DNA from 3 places in the Delftia sp. WSY_22 genome. Region 3 is predicted to be linked to each of the others. Evidence: riboswitches for the same ligand, from Rfam matches in the RefSeq annotation. Region 3 holds a riboswitch; each other region holds the start of a gene.
The links. Region 3 has a riboswitch for cobalamin ahead of ACF8NF_RS04940 (TonB-dependent receptor). Riboswitches for the same ligand answer to the same signal wherever they lie in the genome.

Region 1 (7,010 bases), on a different contig from region 3:
CTGGCATTGGCCCAGTCGTCATCCCACAGCGCGGATCGGTCCAGGGCGGGGTCCAGCTCATGGATCCAGCGCTCGGCCTGCTCCCAGGACTGCCGGGCCAGGTACTGGCAGATCAGTTGCACGCGGCGCAGCTGCAGGGGCGTATCGAAGAACAGATAGAGGTGATGGACGTTGCTGGACATGGCGGGCCTGAGGCGTTTGCAGGAATGCCGCGATTGTTCAATTGCAGCTGCCAGCCGGCCCTCCCAGGCCTGTCCAGCACGCGGCTGGCAGGCGCTGCCGCCGGTTGACATTCTGTCCACTGCAAGAAGCGGGATGCAGGCGCTGCGGCGGCGCCCTAGACTGCGGCAATTGCCCCCAGCGCCCATGCCGCCAACCGCGCCCGCCATGCACAACCTCCGTCTTTTCGACAACGAAGCTTGCGAATCCGCCCCGCCCTGCCAATGGACGCAGATGGAGCACCAGCTCGACGAGCACGGCTGTGCCCGGTTGCCCGGCCTGCTGGACGCGCAGCAATGCCGTGACCTGGCGGCCCTCTACACCAGGGAAGACGGTTTTCGCTCCCGCATCGTCATGGCCCGCCACGGTTTCGGGCGTGGCGAATACCGGTATTTCGACTACCCCTTGCCACCTCTGCTGCAGCGGCTGCGCGAACAGCTGTATTCCCGCCTGGTGCTGGTGGCCAACCGCTGGAACCAGCGCATGGGGCTGGATGTGCGCTATCCGGACCGGCTGCAGGACTTCCTGGCGCGCTGCCACGCGCACGGCCAGTTGCGGCCCACGCCGCTGATCCTCCAATACGGCGAGGGCGACTACAACTGCCTGCACCAGGATGTCTATGGAGAGCATGTGTTTCCGCTGCAGGTGGTGTTGCTGCTGTCTCGGCCGGGGCAGGACTTTGCGGGCGGGGAATTCGTCATCACCCAGGCCGATGGCGACAGGCAACGGGCCGATGTGATGGCGTTGGACCAGGGCGATGCGCTGGTCCTGGCCGTGCGCCACCGGCCCGTGCCGGGGCGGCGCTCAGGCTACCGCCGCGCGGCCATGCGCCATGGCGTCAGCCGCGTCCGAAGCGGCCATCGCCATACCGTGGGGCTGATCTTTCATGACGCACTCTGATATGACGCACTTTGATGGACGGCCGGTATGAGCACGCTGGATCTTTTTGCCGATGAACCTCCCATGGGCATCGAACCCATTGGTCCCCAGTCCGTGGTGCTGCGCGGCCATGCCCTGCCCCATGCGGCGCCACTGCTGGCTGCGGTGGACGGCGTCATGGCCCAGGCGCCGCTGCGCCATCTGGTCACGCCGGGCGGCTTCACCATGTCGGTGGCCATGACCAACTGCGGCACGCTGGGCTGGACCAGCGACAGGCGCGGCTACCGCTACAGCGCCATCGACCCGGTCAGCGGCCAGCCCTGGCCCGCCATGCCGGCCGTGTTTGCGCAGCTGGCGGGCGAAGCGGCCGCCGCTGCGGGCTTCGAGGGCTTCGCGCCCGACGCCTGCCTGATCAACCAGTACCTGCCCGGCAGCCGCCTGTCCCTGCACCAGGACCGCGACGAGCGTGACCTTGTCGCGCCCATCGTCTCGGTGTCACTGGGCATGCCGGCCACATTTCTGTTTGGAGGGCTTGCGCGCGCGGACAAGACGGCCAGGGTGTTGTTGCAGCATGGCGACGTGGTGGTCTGGGGCGGCGTGGATCGGCTGCGCCACCACGGCGTGTTGCCGCTCAAGGACCAGCCTCACCCGCTGCTGGGCGGGCGGCGCATCAATCTCACTTTTCGCAAGGCGGGTTGAATGGAGGGGTCGAAATGGATGGGCTGAACAGCAGTGATCGCTTCGCCGGCCTGGACTGGGGCCGCATTGCCACCCAGCTCGATGCAGAGGGCCATTGCCTGCTGCCACGGCTGCTGAATGCGGATGAAAGCCGCGCCCTGGCCGGCGAGGCGGCCATGCGCAATGGCCTGCCGCCCTCCCTCTACACATGGCGCCCGGTGCTGTACCGGCACCTGCTTGCCATTGCCAATCGCTGGCGTGCCCAAATGGACATGCAGCCTGCCCTGCCCGCCTCGTTCGAGGCCTTCGGGCAGCTGGGCCGCCAGCGCGGCCAGATGCATCCGCAGTCGCACCTGCTGCATGTGGCGCAGGCGGGCCATGCCCCGCTGCGCTCATACAGCGAAGGAGCGGCGGTGTTCCCGCTGCAGCTGGTGCTGCTGCTGTCCCGGCCGGGCCAGGATTTCGAGGGCGGCGAATTCGTGATGACCGAGCAGCGCCCGCGCATGCAATCGCGCCCCATGGTGCTGCCGCTGGGCCTGGGGGATGCGGCCATCATCGCCACGGGGCCGCGCCCGGTGCGCGGTGCGGCAGGCTTTTACCGCGTGCACCTGCGCCATGCCATCAGCCGCGTTCACCGGGGCGGGCGCCTGGGGCTGGAACTGCTGCTGCACGACGCGCCGCAGGCTACCGACGCGGGCCGCTGGCTATAATGCCGCGCCTGCAAAGGCATCCGTGCATCAGGTGTCCACATGCCAGCCATGGGGATGAAACGGGAACAAGGTGACTGCCAGCAAATGCTTTTTGCGCTGCCGGCACAGGCCTTGGCTGCCCCCGCAACGGTAAACAAGTCAAGGCGTTCCATGCCTGTACCGCCAGACTCCGCAACCCTGCGGAGGGGCGATGACAGGCTGTCACTGGTTCATGGCGTGGTCTGCAACATGCAGCTTTTCGCGGGTGGATTGGGAAGACGGGGCGCTGGGCGCAAGGCATGTCCTTGCGCCGCTTGTGAGCCCGGAGACCGGCCTGCTGCGTTTCGCGCCCGCTGAGCGGGCGCTTTCTTGACTGTCTGCGGGGTGCGGATGGCAATGTCCTGCACCCTATCCTTGCACGCTGGCTGGAGAGGCGGCAGTGCCTTGCTTTCGCATCAGGCGGTCGAAGACCGATGTTCGAAATGCATTCCTCCCTTTCCTGCGTTCCCAGCACCCGTGCTGCCGATTCCCTTTGCCTTCGGCTGAGCCCGCTGGCCCTGGCCTGCGCCTTCCTGTCCGTTCCTGTGCAGGCACAGACTGTCCTGCCCGAAGTGCAGGTCACCGGCCAGGCCGAACGCATCGGCCAGCAACTGGCCCAGCCTGCGCGCTCGGCCAGCCATACCGGCGTCTCCAACCAGGAAGTGCCTGCCAGCGTGGATGGTGTTTCTGCCGAGCAGATGCAGGAGCGCGGCGACTACGCCCTGGTGGACGCCGTCACGCGCACCGTGGGCCTGACCTCCAGCAGCACGCCGGGCAACGGCGGCCTGTCCTTCAGCAGCCGTGGCTTTGCGGGCGTGAACTCCGTGGGCGTGGCCGAAGACGGCATGGTGCTGGGCGTGGCCGCCGGCACCACGGCCTATCCCGGGGACAGCTGGGGCTACGAGCGCATCGACGTGCTGCGCGGCCCGGCCTCGCTGATGTATGGCAGCGGCACCATGGGCGCCACGGTCAACGCCATCCGCAAGCAGCCCAGCCGCACCAGCTCGGCCGAGGTGCTGCTGGGCGCTGGCACGGACGACACGCTGCGCGTGGGCCTGGGCGTGACCGGCGCCCTGGGCGCCTATGCCAGCTACCGCATCGACAGCTACACCGCGCGCAGCGCGGGCGAGCGCGACTTGGACCAGTCGCGCAACGGCAAGTTCATGAGCACGCTGCGCTTGGAGCCCACGAGCGACCTGCAGATCGACCTGATTGCCGACCGCAGCGTGCAAAAGCCCAGCCGCTACTGGGGCACGCCGGGCCTGGACGGCAAGGTGGTGGAGTCGCTGCGCGACCGCAACTACAACGCCGAAGACAGCGTGCTGCGCTATGCCGACGAGCGCCTGCGCGCCAAGGTGCAATGGAAGGCCAATGACTGGTTGACGGTGCGCAACGAGCTGTACCACGTGCAGTCGGACCGCCACTGGCGCAACATCGAGGCCTACGCGCTCAACCCCGCCACTTGGACCGTGGGCCGCTCCGACTACCTGGAAATCCTGCACGACCTGGAGCAGACCGGCAATCGCCTGGGCCTGAACGTGGACCGGGGATCGCACAAGATCGCCATGGGATGGGAGGCCGCACGCATCAACCTGCGGCTGTCCAACAACTCGCCCTATGGCGGCTCGTCCACGGTCTCGGCCTGGGACCCCGTGCATGGCAGCTGGGCCAGCCCCGATGTCACCAAGGCCAAGACCGAAACCGGCGTGACCCAGCATGCGCTGTACCTGGAAGATGCCTGGCGCATCAGCAACCGCTGGCTGGCCATGGCCGGCCTGCGCCGCGATGTCTACGACTTTGCCAGCCACTCGCTGGTGGGCGGCACGGATTTCAACAAGACGCTGGCCGCCACCTCCTGGCGCCTGGGCCTGACCTATGAGCTGGCCCGCGACACCCATGTCTATGGGCAGATCAGCTCGGGCCATGATCCCGTCAACAGCCTGGTCTCGCTGAACCTGGCCAACACGGCTTACAAGCTGAGCAAGGGCCGCCAGGCCGAGATCGGCATCAAGCAGCAGGTGGCAGGCGGGCGCGGCGAATGGACGCTGGCCGTGTTCGACATCAAGAAGGACAACATCATCACGCGCGACCCCGACCGCCCGGCCATCTCCATCCAGGGCGGCAGCCAGTCCTCGCGCGGCGCCGAGGTCACCGCCGCCTTCCAGGCCACGCCCGCCCTGCGCCTGGAGGGCAACCTGTCCTATGTGGATGCCCAGTTCGACAAGCTCCTCGAGGCCGGCGGCAACCGCGCCGGCAACCGCCCGCAGAACGTGGCCAAGACCACGGCCAACCTCTGGGGCCACTACCGCGTGGGCGCCTGGCAGGCCTCGCTGGGCCTGCGCTACGTGGGTGACCGCTTTGGCAACAACGCCAATACCGTGAACCTGCCCGCCTACACCGTGGCCGACGCCGCGCTGAGCTGGCAGGTGGACCCTCGCACCACCCTGAGCCTGATCGGCCGCAACCTGGCCGACAGGGTCTATGTGGGATCGAGCTACGGCAGCCAGTTCCTGGTCGGGCAAGGCCGCCGCTTCGAGATCGCGGCGCATATCCGGTTCTGATGGCCATGGCGCGCTCCAAAAGCCTCCACGGCCTGTGCGCTGGCGCCCTGGCGGCCACCCTGCTGCTGGCCGGCTGCTCGCGCAGCGATTCCGGCACCACCAGTGAACTGCCGGCACCGGCTGCCGCACCGCAGGCGGCCGTGACCGTCAATGTCTGCGGCAGCCCCGTGACCTATGCCAGCGCACCGCTGCGCGCCGTGACCCATGACGTGAACATCACCGAGATGTTTCTCTTTCTGGGCCTGGGCGACCGGCTGGTGGGCTACAGCGGTATCACGCAGGCCAAGCAGATCGACCCGGCCTTCCAGGCCCAGCTGGCCCGCGTGCCGCGGCTGGCCGAGCGCGAGATGAACCTGGAGGCCATCCTGGGCGCCTCGGCAGATTTCGTCTTCGGCGGCTGGAGCTACGGTTTTCGCCAGGGCCAGGTCACGCCCGAGGTGCTGCAGCGCCACGGCATTGCCTCATATGTGCTGTCCGAATCGTGCATCCGCGTGGGGCCGCGCAGCCAGGTGGCGCTCGAAGACGGCCTGACCGACCTGCGCAACCTGGGCCGCATCTTCCGCATCGACGCCCATGCCGAGCAACTGGCGCAGGGGCTGGAGCGCGACCTGAAGGACCTGCGCGAGCGCATGCAGGGCGTGCGGCAGCGGCCTGCGGTCTTCGTCTACGACAGCGGCCAGGACATCCCCGTGACCGTGGGCCGCTACGGCATGCCGCAGGCCATGATCGAGGAAGCGGGCGGGCGCAACATCTTCGACGACATTCCCAGCAACTGGCCCGCAGGCAACTGGGAGGACGTGGTGCAGCGCAACCCGCAGTGGATCGTCATCATCGACTACGGCCAGCCCCATGCCCAGGGCAAGATCGACTTCCTGCTGGCCAAGCCCGAGCTGGCCGGCGTCGATGCCATTCGCGAAAAGCGGTTTTTCGTCATGACCTATGCCGAGGCCACGCCCGGCCCGCGCAATATTGCGCGGACCCGCGCCCTGGCGCAGGCCCTGCACCCCGACCGCATGCCGGCGCCCAGCCATGCGGCCAACTGACTCCCGCTGGCCCAGGCGCCCGGGCGCCGCCCGCCTCTGGTGCCTGCTGCTGTTCGCGGCCCTGTTGCTGGTGATGACGCTGGCCATCACTTGGGGACCAGTGGACATGCCTGCCGGCACGGTCTGGCGCATTGCCTGGAGCCGGCTGCTGCAGGTGCTGGGCATGCAATCGCCGCCGCTGGAGGGCATCACGCCGCAGCACCAGCAGATCGTCTGGCTGATCCGCATGCCGCGCGTGCTGCTGGCGGCCCTGGTGGGCGCGGGGCTTGCCGTGGTGGGCACCATCATGCAGGCCATGGTGCGCAATCCGCTGGCCGATCCCTATCTGCTGGGCGTGTCCTCGGGTGCGTCGGTGGGCGCCGTGGCCGTGCTGGCCTTCGGTGCGCTGGCCTCGGCCGGCATGTACGCCCTCACGGCCGGGGCCTTTGCAGGGGCGCTGGCGGCCACCGTCGCCGTCTACCTGCTGGCGCGCTCCCAGGGCCGCATCCATGCCACGCGGCTGATCCTGGGTGGCGTGGCCATCGGCTATGTGCTGGCGGGCGTGACCAGTCTGATCACCCTGTCATCGGGCCAGCGTGACCTGGCCAATGCCCTGCTGACCTGGACGCTGGGCAGCCTGGCCGGCACGCAGTGGGAGGAACTGGGCATTCCCGCCGCCGTGCTGGCTGCGGGAATGCTCTGGCTGGGGCTGCAGACGCGCCCGCTCAACGCCCTGCTGGCCGGTGATGAGGCCGCCGCCACGCTGGGCGTGGACACGGCACGGCTGCGGCGCGCACTGTTCCTGGCGGTGTCGCTGCTCACGGGCACCATGGTGGCGGTCAGCGGCGCCATCGGCTTTGTGGGGCTGATCGTGCCGCACGCCGCGCGCATGCTGGTGGGCACGGACCACCGGCGCGTGCTGC
Region 2 (7,010 bases), on a different contig from region 3:
CCTGTGTGCTGCTGGAAAAACCGGCTGAAGGTGCGCAGGCTCTTGTTCAGCGCCTGTGCCCAGTCCTGCGGCGTGGCGCGAATGCTGGGCTGGGCCAGGAACTGCTTGCACAGGGCGGCCAGCTTTTCATCGCGGGGAATGGGCGCGAACAGCGGCAGGCTGCGGGCCGAGGCCAACTCATGCAGCACCAGCGTGACCAGGGCGCCGTCACGGCCCGCTTCGTCGTACAGCGCCGGCAGGTCGGCGCAGGACAGCAGCAGCTGGTGCAGTAGCGGGGTGACGACCAGGGCCTCGCAGTGCACACCCGGGCGAGGCGCAGCAGCCGGTTCGATGTACAGGCTGCGCGTGCTCACGCCCTGCATGCGCACGCTGTGCGGCTTGCTGGCCGGAATCCACACGCCGCTATAGGGCGGGATGGTCCAGGCGCCGTCGTCGGTTTCCACTTCCATCAGCCCGCTCATCCCGTAGAGAAACTGGGCACGCCGGTGGCTGTGCGTGGGCAGCAGCGTGCCAGGCGTGTAGTCGGTGCCGATGGCCAGCACATCGCGCGCCACGGCGTCCACGGAATGCAGCGGGATGTTGAGCATGGGGATGTCCGGAAAACAGCCAACAGGCTTTGGCAGGAATTCGAGGATTATTGACCTATCCGCGAAAGCAGGCCAAACCGCGGCATCCTAAGGTTCAGTCCTTGCTCGTTTTTTCCAAAGGACTGTCTGTGTTCCCTCTCCTGCTGCTGGCTTTCGGTGTGCTTGCCGGCGTGACCACCGTGCTCTTCGGCTTTGGCGGCGGCTTCGTGGCCGTTCCGCTGCTTTATGCGCTGCTGACCTCCATCCACGGCGCGGACTCCGCCGTGGGCCAGGCTGCCATGCACATTGCCGTGGCCACCTCCACCTGCGTGATGATTTTCGGCGCCTCCATGGCCACGCTGCGCCAGCACCGCGCGGGCGCCCTGCCCTGGGATCAGGTACGGCCACTGGCCGGCTTCATCGCGGCCGGCGCCGTGGCGGGCGCGGCGGCCGCCACCTGGATCAGCGGGGAATGGGTGCGCTGGGCCTTCATCGCCTACCTGGCCCTGACCATCGCCGACGCGCTGCTGCGCCCGGGCTTCGTGCACGGCACCGCCGCCCAATTGCAGCCCATGGGCCGCAGGCCCGCCGCCATCGCAGGCTTGGCGATTGGCGCGATTGCAGCCTTCCTGGGTGTGGGCGGCAGCGTGATGACCGTGCCGCTGATGCGCCGACGCGGCGCCAGCATGGCGGCCGCCACGGCCATGGCCAGCCCGCTGTCCCTGCCCATGGCCGTGGCGGGCACCGCTGCCTACATGCTGGCATCCCATAGCGCGGGGCTGGGCCCCTGGCATGTGGGCTATGTGGACCTGCAGGCCTTTGCCCTGCTGACGGCCGGATCGTGGACCGGCATCAGGCTGGCGGCCCCGCTGATCGGCCGCATTCCCGATGCCCTGCATGCCAAGGCCTACCTGACCCTGCTGGGCCTGGTGCTGCTGGTCATGATCGTGGCCTGAGCGCTGCGCTCAACCCTCCTGGAAGATCGCCTCGATCCGGGTCTCGAACACCCGGGCAATGGCGAATGCCAGCGGCAGGCTGGGGTCGTAGCGGCCCGTCTCTATGGCATTGACGGTCTGGCGCGACACGCCCAGCAGGTCAGCCAGCGCAGCCTGGCTCCAGCCGCGCTCGGCGCGCAGTTCACGGATGGTGTTTTTCATCGCCGGGCCGCCTCTGCAGCGCGGCTCATCGGCTGCGCAGCCAGTGGGCCACCGAGGCAGCCACCCAGAGCGCACCCATCAAGGGCCACACCATGAACATGCTGAGCTTGGGAAAACCTGCCATTTCCAGGAATCCGTAGGTGAAGGTGAGGCCCGCCGTGCCCGCCGCCGCAATCGCCAGCTGCTCCAGCATGGACTTGCGCAGGAACTCATCGGTATCCCGCACCAGGCGCACGATGGCCCGCACGGCCAGCGCAAACGCCAGCATGGGGCTGAGCAGCACGGCCGTGCGCGGGGCCCCGGCCCGCATGTCTGCGCTGAGCAAAAGCGCCCCCACAAGCAGCGCCATGTAGAGCAGCAGCGCAAATCCCAGCTCCTTCTGGTAGCGGCGGTTGGTGACCGTTGTTTGATTCATGGAAGTCTCTCGCAATGTGTAAAGGATGCTTGACATTGTGCGATGCCACCCGCGAGCATGTCAAGCAAGCTTTACATCGGCACTGAACGCCCCGCCGTACAATCGCCGCCGTTGGTGCCAGCAGCCCCAGGGGCTGCGGTTAAACGGGAAACATGGGGCGGCCAGATAAAGCCGCCCGCATGTACTGCCCCCGCAACAGTGAGTGAAACGCCGCGTGCATGGCACCGGCCCCCGCCAAACCCGTGCCACTGGGCGTACAGCCCGGGAAGGCCTTGGCGAGTGCGTCACCAGTCTGGATACCGGCCAACAGGCGGCCGGCCGCGCATGCAGCGCAGCCGGTCTTTGTGGTTTCCGTGCCGGCGGGGTCGCTGGCGCGCAACTGGCTCGCATCCATGCACACCCTCGCCCTCGCGCGCGCCCCTGGCGCCGCTCTTCGCTCGCCCTCGGCGTTCCCCGTACTGTGCACCTTGTCCGCCCTGGCTGCGGCCTCACTGCTGGCCTGCCAGGCCCAAGCACAACAGGCACAACAGGCACAACAGGCGCAGCGGGCACAGACCTCCCAGCTCGATACCGTGGTCGTCACCGCCTCGCGCAGCGAGCAGTCCCTGCGCACCGTCACGGCCGACATGACCGTGATCGACGCCGAGACCATTGCCCGCAGCGGCGCCACGGGCGTGGCCGACCTGCTGGTCCAGGTGCCGGGCGTGCAGATCAACCGCAATGGCGGGCCGGGCCAGGTCACCTCGGTCTACCTGCGCGGCACCAGCAACCAGCACACTGCCGTATTCATCGACGGCGTGCGCTACAGCTCGCAGGAGCTGCAGGGCGGCGCGGTCTGGTCCACCCTGCCGCTGGCGCAGATCGAGCGCATCGAAGTGCTGCGCGGCCCAGCCGCCGCCATCTATGGCTCAGACGCCATGGGCGGCGTGATCCAGATCTTCACCAAGCGGGCGGACGGCCAGACCCGCGCCTATGCCGAGGCCGGCATAGGCAACCAGGGCACCAGCAAGCTGGCCACAGGATTCCAGGGCGGAGCCAACGGCTTCACCTATGGCTTGAACCTGGCTGACGAGCGCAGCGACGGCTTCGACGTCTACCCCGGCAACACCTTCTCGCCCAACCCGGACAAGGATGGCTACAGCAACACCTCGCTGGGCCTGAACGCGGGCTACAAAACGGGCATCCACCAGATCGATGCCAGCCTGCTGCACAGCCGCCTGCGCACGCACTACGACCAGAGCCCGCCGCCGTTCGACGACTACGACGTGGTCAAGAACACCACCGGCAGCCTGCGCTGGCAGGCCGGCTGGAACGCCATGTACAAAAGCGTGGTCCAGATCTCCCATACCGACAGCCAAAGCGACCGCCACACCCAGTCGCCCGAACGCGCCGACGGCAGCTCCACCAACTACCTGCTGCAGAACCTGTTCACGCTGGGCCAGCACCGTTTCAACATCGACCTGGAGCGCCGCGAGGACAAGCTGGACACGCAATACGCCTGGACGCAGAACACCGACAGCCGGCGCGTGCAGAACTCCCTGTCGGCCGGCTGGCGCCTGACCGAGGGCCGCCACCAGTTCGACGCCAACCTGCGCCACGACCAGGTGCGCGACCAGCAGAACAAGACCACGGGCGGCCTGGGCTACGGCCTGCAGATCGACGAGCGCTGGCGCTGGGTGGCATCGGCCGGCACGGCCTTCAGAACTCCCACGCTGTACGAGCGCTTCACGGGCCAGGCGGCGGCCGACCTCAAGCCCGAAAGCAGCACCAACGTGGAAACCGGCCTGCACTATGCGGCCGGTGCCAACCGCCTCTCGGCCGTGGTCTACCGCAACAAGTTCAAGAACCTCATCACCTACGACTGGAACAGCGCCGTTCCCTGCAACTGCTACCGTAACTGGCAAAGCGTGGAGATCACCGGCCTGACGCTGTCTGGCGGCACGCGCCTGGGCAGCGCCAATCTGGGCGCCTCGCTGGACTTCATGAACCCCGAGAACCTGGAGACCGGCAAGCTGCTGCCCTACCGCTCCAAGCGCATGCTCAAGCTCAATGCCGACACCCAGGCTGCCGGCTGGACGCTGGGCGGCGAAGCGCAGCTGTACAGCGGCCGCTATGCCGACGAGGCCAACACCTTCAAGCTGGGCGGATACGGCGTGGCCAACCTTTACGCCCAGCGCCAGCTGACAAGGCAATGGACGCTGCTGGCCCGGGTCAACAACATCGCCGACCGCGACTACGCACCCACGCGCGGCTATGCGAACGCAGGCCGCACCGTGTTCGTCAGCGTGCGCTGGACTCCCCTGCCCTGACCCCATGCATCTGCTTCTGCGCCTGCTTTCGCGCCTGCCCCGCATCCTGCTGCTGACCGCCGCCCTGGCCTGCGCAGGCGGCGCGGGCAACGCCTTTGCGCAAAAGGCGGCGGATGCGGGATCGGGCGGGGCAACCACCACCTACACCGTCACCGACATGCGTGGCCGTCAGGTGCGCCTGGAGCGCGTGCCGCAGCGCATCGTCTCGCTGCTGCCCTCGCTGACCGAATCGCTGTGCGCGCTGGACGCCTGTGAGCGCATCGTGGGCGTGGACGAATTCTCCAACCACCCGGCCCGTGTGGCCGCCCTGCCCAAGCTGGGCCACACTTTTGCCCCGCTGGTCGAGGCCACCGTGCGGCTCAGGCCCGACGTGGTGCTGATGGCGTATTCCGCACCCGTCATCGCGCAGCTGGAGCGCTTCGGCATTCCCGTGCTGGCACTGGACGCCAACGACATGGCGCAGCTGGAGCAGGTACTGCACAAGCTCGACCAGCTGCTGCAGGTGCAGCGCGCCAACGCCCTGCTGGCGCGCATGCAGGCCGAGGTGGACCAGCAGGCCAAGGCGCTGGCGGCGCTCACGCCCGCCGGGCAGAAGGTGTATTTCGAGGTGGACGCCACGCCTTATGCGGCGGGGCCGGACTCCTTCATAGGCCAGCTGCTGCAGCGCCTGGGCGCGCGCAATGTGCTGCCGCCCAACCTGGGGCCCTTCCCCCGCATCACGCCCGAATACGTGCTGCGCCAGCAGCCCGAACTCATCATCCACACGCCGCAGACGCCATCGGCCAGCTTTGCCACCCGCCCCGGCTGGAGCCGCATGCCCGCCGTGCGCTCGGGCCGCATCTGCGCGCTGGACCTGGTCGAGACGGACGTGGTCTCCCGCCCCGGCCCGCGCCTGGGCGAGGCGGCGCGGGCGCTGGCCCGCTGCCTGGAGATGCGGGGCGCAGCGCCGCGTTGACTTCGCTGGCCTGCTTGGCCCGCTTGGCCGATGGCCCTGCCTACTCCAGCACCACGGCCGTGCCGCTGGCAGACACCATCAACATGCCGTTGCCCTGGCCCAGCACTTCGTAATCCAGGTCCACCCCCACCACGGCATTCGCGCCCAGTTCCTGGGCGCGTTCCTCCAGCTCCTTGAGCGCAATCTCGCGCGCCCGCTGCAGCTCGCGCTCATAGGTGGCCGACCGCCCGCCCACGATGTCGCGCAGCCCGGCAAACAAGTCCTTGAACACATTGGCGCCCAAAATCGCCTCGCCCGCGACCACGCCGCAGTAGCGGGTGATGCGGCGGCCTTCGATCTGGGGGGTGGTGGTGATGATCATGAGAAATCCTCGGTGAAGATGTTGAAGATGGATTTTGGCCGCCCAGCCTGCGCGAGCCCAACGCAAGGCAGGCCTGCAAGCTGCAGTCTGACATAGGCCTGCGCTATCATCTTTCGCCTTCAGATCTCGGAAGGTGGTTTCAAAAAATTCAATCGCGTGCAGGAGCCATTGGGACTCATCTCCATCTAGGTAGCGAAAAAATCAATGCGAGACCCACCTATTCGGCTCCACCCGCGTCGCAGCGCCCCATGGCATTGCAAGGCGCCGCAAGCCGCAACATCTTCCCCGCGCCCCAGGCTTGCACGATCGATCCGGCACGATAGGTTCGGCAAGCGCGCGCCCCATCAGCCCCATAATCTGGCTTCAAAAATTTCGCACCCCCTATGACACAGTCCCTCAAAGAACTCCTTGCGGCCAAGGCCGCGCTGGACATGGAAATTGCCAAGGCCCGCACCTCGGCGGCCGACGCTGCCCTGTCCAAGGTCCAGAAGCTGGTGACCGATTTCGGGTTCACCCAGCAGCAAGTGTTCCCCTACATCCCAGCAAAAACCAGCGCACCGGCGAAGTATCGCGATCCGTCTACAGGAGCAACGTGGACAGGTCGCGGCAAGCCTCCGAACTGGATCAAGGACCAGGATCGCGACGACTTCCTCATCGAACGCAAACCCGAGGCGGCCCAAGGCCCGTTCCTCGCAGAAATGGCGGCAGCGGCAGCTCGCAACTGAAGGCGCTGCACAAGGCGGCACGCAGGATGCCGTGCGGTGCGGTGGAGTTCCGATGCGAAGGATCTGTGCCTTCCGAAAAAAAGCCCTCTGAGCATTCAGCGGGCTTTTTTTCCGGCCTGGTGCCGGCAGCGTAGTCACTGCCGGCATCTTTCGATGGCGTGCATCGCGCTCCGGCAGGGGTACCAGCCGGGCCTTTGCGGCACCGCCAGCCCTCAGGCGTGGCTGACGGGGCAGCTGCCTGCCTTGCCCATGATGCTGTCGGCAGGCGCCTGCGCGCGGTCAGTCAGGCCGTAGTCGCGCAGCACCTGGGTGACGCGCACGCGGTAGTCCTTGAAGATCTTGTCGCGGCCGGCGCGCTGGGCGCTGAGGTGGGCTTCCACGTTGCGCCACTGGACGACGGCTTCCTCGTCGCGCCAGGTGGTGACGGACATGACTTTCTCGGGGTTGAGCGTGCTCTGGAAGCACTCCACGGAGATGAATCCCTCCATGGGCTTGAGCATGGGGGTGAGCTTGTTGACCAGG
Region 3 (7,010 bases):
ATTTTGTTTTGAATTGGACAAAATGTCAAAACCCAGGCGACCTGCCTTCTTGTCCGTTTCTTGTGCTCCCTGCCATGTTCGACACCCTTGTTCACCTGCTGCAATCCCAGGACGCGCGCTTTCGCGTGATCGAGCACCCTGCCGAGGGCCGCTCCGACCTCGTCGCCGAAATCCGGGGCACGGCACCCGGCCAGGGTGCCAAGGCCATGCTCTGCAAGAGCCGCGATGCGGCCGGTGCGGGCGATCCCCAGCTGTTCCTGGCCGTGCTGCCCGGCGACCGCAAGCTGGACTTCAAGCGCCTGGCCCAGGCCGTGGGCGTGCGCAAGGCCACGCTGGCCTCGCCCGAGGAGGCCCAGGCCGCCACCGGCTGCGTGATGGGATCGGTGCCGCCGTTCTCCTTCAACCCGCAGGTGCGCCTGGTGGTGGACCCGGCACTGGTGGAGCGCTTTGCCGAGATCGCCTTCAATGCGGGCCGGCTGGACCGCTCCATCGTGCTGGACTCGGCCGACTATGTGCGCATTGCCCGGCCCGCGCTGCACAGCCTGAGCGGGGATGGCGCCGATTGACCCGGGGGCCGGGCGGTGCCCACAATCGCAGCAACGCCCGCACATCCTTTCCTGACCATGACCACCCCTGCCAGGCAGTTCCCCGACCGGCCCGATGCGGCCGGCTTTGTGCGTGCGACGCTGGCTGCCGCACTGGCCCAGGTGCAGTCGCATATGGATGCCGTGGATGCCGTGGACGCCGGCAGCGGCGAGGCCGAACGCATCCACCAGCTGCGCGTGGCCCTGCGGCGCCTGCGCACCCTGCTGCGCGAATGCGCAGGGCTGGCGCCCGGCATGCGCGCCGAATGGGATGCCCCGCTGGCCCTGGCCTTTGCGCGCCTGGGCACGCTGCGCGATGCCGGCACCCTGGCCGACGTGGTGCGGCCGCTGCTGCAGGACGCCGATGCGCCCTTGTGCGAATGGGCCGTGCCGGATGCCGGGCAGGCCGACGCGGACGCGGCCGCTGCGGTCCGCGAGCCGCAGTTCCTGCAAACGCTGGCCGAGATCCATGCGCTGGCGCAGGCGCCTGCAGGCAAGCGGCAGCCCGGCCTGGTCAGCCTGTCCGCCGCAGGCACGCGCAAGTACCTGGCACGGCGGCTGGCGCGCCTGCACCGCCAGGTGCTGCGCGACGGCCGGCACTTCGACCGCCTGCCGCTGGCGCAGCAGCACCGCGTGCGCAAGCGGCTCAAGCGTCTGCGCTACCTGGCGGACTTCGCGCGAGAATTCGCGCCTGGAATGTGGCCCGGCAAAAAGGGGCGGCGCTTTGCCGAGGCGCTGGTGCCCGCCCAGGACGCGCTGGGCCTGCACAACGACATGGCCGTGGCGGCCGCGCTTTTTCGTGACCAGGCCGGCACGGATCCGCGCGCCTGGTTTGCCGCCGGCTACCTGCAGGCCCGCCTGGCCACCAGCGCGCGCAGCAGCCGCCGCGCGCTGCGTGCGCTGGCCCGCGTGCCGGGCTTCTGGGCCTAGACCGCATCAGCGATAATCCGCCGCTGGCGCACCGCCGCAGCCCCTGGGCCGTGGCGGTGCGCTGTTGCTGAAGGTGCCCCATGCCGCTTGCCGGCCAGGGGTTCAACGGGAAGCAGGTGCGCGATGCCATCGAGGTGGCCGCTCGCAATGCCTGCGCTGCCCCCGCAACGGTCAGCGGAATACAACTCCCCACGCTGGCGCGCCACCCACCGGTTGCGCGCCGCAAGCCACTGTGTCTGGACGGACATGGGAAGGCGGGGATGCCTGCTGCAGCGCGCCCACGATGCGCGCCGCAGCGTTCCGCAAGCCCGGATACCGGCCTTCTGCATTGCTTTCGGACGCCGCGGGAGTGCGCCTGTCCGGTCCGGCCCCAGCCTGCGCTGGCGTGGCCGGCTCCGGCGTGCGCGCCGTGCGGCGTGGTTCAGACGATAGGCCCCACGGGTGACTGGGGCAGTTGGATTCAACGCATGCGCTTCGCTTCTTTGGCCGCCGATTGTTCCGGCCCCTTTCCCCTTCCTCCCTTCCTGCGCCCGGCCACCGCTGCGGCCGTGCTGGCCTGCTGCGCCGCGGCGGCCGGCGCCGCACAGGAACCGGCGGCCGGCAAAGCCGGTGCATCCGCCGACGATGCGCTGGACGCCGTCTTCGTGACCGCCACGGCGCGGCCCGAGGCGCGCAGCCGCATCGCGGGCACCACGCAGACCATCGACCGCGAGGCCATAGAGCGCTCCAGCGCGCGCTCGGTCACCGACCTGCTGGCCGAGAACGCCGTGGGCTTTCTCAGCGAATGGACGGCGGCCCAGACCTCGATGAACCTGCGCGGCGCCTCCACCGACGGCCAGGGGCGCGACTTCCGCAGCCAGGTGCTGGTGCTGGTCAACGGCCGGCGCGCGGGCACGGCCAACCTGTCCAAGCTCAGCCCCTCGGATGTGGAGCGCATCGAGATCGTGCGCGGCCCGTCCTCGGTGATCTACGGCAGCCAGGCCATGGGCGGGGTGGTCAACATCATCATGAAGACGGGAGCGACAGCGCCCGGCACGCGCGCCCAGGTCCAGGCCGGTTCATGGGACCTGTGGCGTACCGATGCGCAGACGGCCGGCGCCAATGACCGCTTCGACTGGTACTTCGGCGTGAGCGCAGGCGGGCGCGGCGACTACGAGTCGGGCGATGGCGGCACGCGCATGGAGAACACGGGCTGGAAGCGGCGCGGCGCCAGCGGCGCCCTGGGCTGGCAGCTGCACGAGCTGCACCGCGTGGAGCTGCAGCTGCGCACGGACGGCATCTACAACGCGGGCTTTCGCGGATCGGGCGCCAACATCTACAGCCGAGACAACCGCAGCAACCGCTCGCTGGACCTGACCTACGAAGGCGCACTGCCCGGCCAGCGCCTGAGCTGGACGACCCACCTCTACAGCCTGGTCGATACCGATGAGTTCAACTGGGCCTCGCCCGTGATCCGCTCGGGCAACAGTGCCGTGCCCGGCACGGCGCGCGACTACAACCACCGCCAGCTGGACGCCACGGGCCTGCGCTTTCAGCCGCGCCTGCGTGTCAGCCAGACCAATGACCTGCTGATGGGCTTCGACTGGGAGCGCAGCAAGCTGCGCTCCGACCGCCTGCGCGTGGCCATGCCGGGCGGCCCGGCGGGCCAGGTTGCGCCCTACGACAACAACCAGACCGAGCAGGTGCACGCGCTGTACGTCGAGGACGCGCAGACCCTGTTCGACGACCGCCTCACGCTGCGCGCCGGCCTGCGCAAGACCTGGGGCACGACACGCTTCGACGAGACGCCCAACCTGGCCCTGGCCCAGGCCAGCACGCGCGACTACGACAACCACACCTGGTCGGCCGGCGCCACCTGGAAGGCCACGGACCGGCTCACGCTGCGCGCTGCGGCCTCCACGGGCTTTCGCGCGCCCACGGCCACGGAGCTGGCCTCGGACTTCACGGCCGTCGGCGGTGGCCGCACCTTCGGCAACCCCAACCTCAAGCCCGAGACCAGCCGCCAGATCGAGGTCGGCGCCGCGCTGCAGCAGCCCGGCTGGCGCGTGGATGCGGCCCTGTTCCAGAACACCATCAGCGACCGCATCATCACCGTCTCGCGCGGGGCCACGACCAATACCTCGGACTACGCCAACAACGCGGCCGACATCGTGGCGCGCGGCCTGGAAATGCAGGCCGACATGGACCTGGCGCGGGCGCTGAACCTGACGGGCCACCAGCTCAAGGCCTGGGCTGGCGGCTACTACCACTTCAGCATGCGGGACAAGGGCTCGGCCGCCTCGGCCAATACCGACAAGGTGCAGCGCATGTACCGCTACGAGGCCTCGGCCGGCGTGCGCTACGGGCGCGGCAGCGGGCGGCTGCAGGGCGACTGGAGCCTGCAGCTGTCCACGCTGCTGCGCGGTCCCATGTGGTACGACACGGAAGAGGCGCTGCTCATCCCGCAGGGCGAGCCCCGCAGCACCTTCATCCACCGCAAGGGCGCCTTCACCATCTGGAACCTGCGAGCCGACTACCGCGTGTCGCCGGGCGTCAAGCTGTTCGCAGCCGTCAACAACCTGTTCGACCTGAACCGCCATCCCATCTTCATCGCGCTGGACCGTGCGCCCTGCATCGCCAACCCGGCGTACCAGAACGGCGGCTGCGGGACGTCGATGGCGGGCCGCGAACTCATGGTCGGCCTGCAGGCAGAGTTTTGATGAAGCACCCCCTGAGTCGCTTCGCGCCTTCCCCCGTGTGCACGGCGCCCTCTCTCGCTTCGCGGGAGGGGGACGACACCCTCGGGGCGGGGCGGCGCGGCCGGCATAGGCCCTTCCTCGGTGTCCCTCGCTTTGGACTGCGCCGGTTTCATAGGTCATGTACGGCGCCTTGCGTCATGGAACACTGAGATGAAGGCTGTCTGCACACCACGCCGCCAGTTGCTGCGCCAGGGCGCGGCGGCGGCCCTGGGCTGCGGCTTGCCCGCGGCCTGGGCCGACACCGTCGCTTCAGGCGGTCCGGTGGTGCTGCAGGATGCGCTGGGCCGGCGCGTGGAGATTGCCGCGCCGCCGCAGCGCATCGTCTCCATCTTTGCCTCCAACACCGAGCTGGTGGCCGCGCTGGGCCTGCTGGACCGCGTGGTGGGCGTGGAGGATTTCACGCGCTTTCCACCGGGCGTGGAGCGCATTCCCAAGGTGGGCGGGCGGCTGGGGTTCTCGGTGGACGCCGTGGTGGCGCGCCAGCCGGACCTGGTCATCGTCACGCCCGCGCGCCAGGCGGCGCACCAGCTGGTCGATCCCATGGAGCGCATCGGCGTGCCGGTGATGGTGCTGCTCAGCCGCTCGCTGGCCGAGGTGATGGACAACCTGCGCCTGGTGGCCCGCGCCACGGGCGTGCAGGCGCGCGGCCAGGCGCTGGCCACGGCCCAGGAAGCGCGGCTGCTGCGCGTGGACCGGCAGGTGGCCGGCCAGCCCCGGCCGCGTGCCCTCATGGTCACGGGCCGGCTGGGCAACGGCATGCTGCTGGCGGCCCGGCCGGGCACCTATACCGGCGAGGCCATGGTGCGCGCGGGCGCTTCGTTCGCGCTGGACGGCCTGGGCACCGTGCCCCAGGTCTCGCCCGAGGCCGTGCTGGCCGCCGACCCCGACGTGCTGCTGTTCGCTGGCACGCAGGAGGCCATGCAGGACCTGATCGGCCAGCGCGGCTGGCGCGACCTGCGTGCCGTGCGCGGGGGCCGGGCCACCACGGTGGCGCGTGCCGAGTTCCTGATTCCCGGGCCGCGCACCTTTGGCGGCGTGGAAAAGCTCTCGCGCTGGCTGCACCCTGCGGCCTGGGCCGGGGAGGCCGCATGAATTCCCTTTCACGGACACCCGCGTGGCGCCCCTGGGCCGGTGCGGTCCTGCTGCTGCTGGCCAGCCTGCTGATCGCCGCCTGCGCGGGCCACCAGTGGGCCAGCCCGGCCGACCTGCTGGCCGCGCTGGGCGGCGAAGACAGCCTGCGCAGCCGGCTGCTGCTGCAGTGGCGCGTGCCGCGCGTGCTGGCAGCCGCCCTGGTGGGCGCGCTGCTGGGCCTGTCGGGCGCCATCTTCCAGGGCGTGTTCCGCAATCCGCTGGCCGAGCCCTATCTGCTGGGCGCCTCGGGCGGCGCGGCGCTGGGGGCGACTGTCGCCCTGCTGGTTCCCATGCATTTATTGTTCGGCCTGCCCCAGGCATGGACGCTGCCCGTGCTGGCCTTTGCGGGCGCCTGGGGCTCGACCGTGCTGGTGCTGGCCGTCTCGCGCGTGGCCGGTGCCACCGATGCGGCCGGCATGCTGCTGGCCGGCGTGGCGCTGGCGGCCGTGCTGGGCGCGCTGCGCTCGTTCCTGATGCTGGCGCTGTCCGATGAGACGGTGAGCCTGCAGGTGGTGCTCAGCTGGGTGCTGGGCGGCATACAGACGCCGTCGTGGAGCGGGCTGGGCCTGCTGGCCGGTGCCTCCCTGGCCTGCCTGGCCGGGGCCATGGCGCTGGCGCGCGGGCTGGACCTGCTGGGCCTGGGGGCCGATGCGGCCCAGGGCTTCGGCCTGGACGTGGCGCGCTTCACGCCGCTGGCCGTGCTGGCCGGCTCGCTGGTGGTGGCCGTGGCCGTGGCCTATGGCGGGCTGGTGGCCTTCGTGGGGCTGGCTGCGCCGCACATCGCGCGCTGGATGGCGGGACCGCTGCACCGCGCGGCCCTGCCGGCGTCGGCGCTCACGGGCGCCATCATCGTCACGCTGGCCGATGCCATTGCGCGCAGCGTGCTGCCGCCGGCCGAGATCCCGCTGGGCCTGGTCACGGCCGTGGCCGGCGGGCCCTTCTTCATCGTGCTGCTCGCGCGCAGGCTGAGGTCCGCATGAACGATCAAGCCATGGACGGCGCCGTGCCACGCCTGCAAGCCCGGTCCCTCACGCTGCGCCATCGTGGCCGCAGCGTGCTGGACGCCGTCTCGCTGCAGCTGCCCGCCTGCGGCGCCGTGGCCCTGGTGGGACCCAATGGCGCGGGCAAGTCCAGCCTGCTGTCCCTGCTGGCGGGGCTGCAGGCGCCTGCATCCGGCAGCGTGCTGCTGGACGGGCAAGACATTGCAACCCTGCCCGTGGCCGAGCGCGCACGCCGCGTGGGCTACATGCCCCAGCGCTTTGCGCCGCACTGGGACCTGACGCTGGCCGAGCTCATGCACATGCGGCTGGCGGGCCGGGGTGATGTCGAGGCGGCCATTGCGAGCGCCGGGCTGCAGGATTTCACGCGCAGGCGCTGGTCCACGCTGTCGGGCGGCGAGCAGGCGCGTGCCCTGCTGGCCACCGTGCTGGCCACCGACCCGCCCGTGCTGCTGGCCGACGAGCCCGGCGCCGCGCTGGACGTGCGCCACCGCCTGGCCCTGGTGCAGGCGCTGGCGCAGCGTGGGCGCGAGCGGCTGGTGCTGGTGGTCATGCATGACCTGGACCTGGCGCTGGCGCACTTCGGGCGCGTCATCGTGCTGGACCAGGGGCGCATTGCGCTCGATGGG

Region 1: another riboswitch for cobalamin. It lies ahead of ACF8NF_RS19920 (TonB-dependent receptor); the one in region 3 lies ahead of ACF8NF_RS04940 (TonB-dependent receptor).
Region 2: another riboswitch for cobalamin. It lies ahead of ACF8NF_RS20185 (TonB-dependent receptor domain-containing protein); the one in region 3 lies ahead of ACF8NF_RS04940 (TonB-dependent receptor).

Annotation. Positions count from the first base shown of each region.
Region 1 covers NZ_JBICKN010000040.1:11,431-18,440, forward strand. Annotated here, with positions in the region: gene ACF8NF_RS19900 (hypothetical protein) at 1-182, opposite strand, end outside; gene ACF8NF_RS19905 (2OG-Fe(II) oxygenase) at 388-1,119, shown strand; gene alkB (DNA oxidative demethylase AlkB) at 1,147-1,797, shown strand; gene ACF8NF_RS19915 (2OG-Fe(II) oxygenase) at 1,812-2,486, shown strand; cobalamin riboswitch at 2,499-2,818, shown strand; gene ACF8NF_RS19920 (TonB-dependent receptor) at 2,939-5,065, shown strand; gene ACF8NF_RS19925 (ABC transporter substrate-binding protein) at 5,065-6,108, shown strand; gene ACF8NF_RS19930 (FecCD family ABC transporter permease) at 6,095-7,010, shown strand, end outside.
Region 2 covers NZ_JBICKN010000040.1:71,963-78,972, forward strand. Annotated here, with positions in the region: gene ACF8NF_RS20165 (helix-turn-helix domain-containing protein) at 1-587, opposite strand, end outside; gene ACF8NF_RS20170 (sulfite exporter TauE/SafE family protein) at 716-1,522, shown strand; gene ACF8NF_RS20175 (helix-turn-helix transcriptional regulator) at 1,532-1,723, opposite strand; gene ACF8NF_RS20180 (hypothetical protein) at 1,749-2,138, opposite strand; cobalamin riboswitch at 2,234-2,461, shown strand; gene ACF8NF_RS20185 (TonB-dependent receptor domain-containing protein) at 2,531-4,447, shown strand; gene ACF8NF_RS20190 (ABC transporter substrate-binding protein) at 4,452-5,402, shown strand; gene ACF8NF_RS20195 (heavy metal-binding domain-containing protein) at 5,443-5,763, opposite strand; gene ACF8NF_RS20200 (H-NS family nucleoid-associated regulatory protein) at 6,147-6,488, shown strand; gene ACF8NF_RS20205 (antibiotic biosynthesis monooxygenase) at 6,701-7,010, opposite strand, start outside.
Region 3 covers NZ_JBICKN010000006.1:964,088-971,097, reverse strand. Annotated here, with positions in the region: gene ACF8NF_RS04950 (YbaK/prolyl-tRNA synthetase associated domain-containing protein) at 75-566, shown strand; gene ACF8NF_RS04945 (CHAD domain-containing protein) at 624-1,514, shown strand; cobalamin riboswitch at 1,569-1,853, shown strand; gene ACF8NF_RS04940 (TonB-dependent receptor) at 1,982-4,213, shown strand; gene ACF8NF_RS04935 (ABC transporter substrate-binding protein) at 4,403-5,344, shown strand; gene ACF8NF_RS04930 (iron ABC transporter permease) at 5,341-6,363, shown strand; gene ACF8NF_RS04925 (ABC transporter ATP-binding protein) at 6,360-7,010, shown strand, end outside.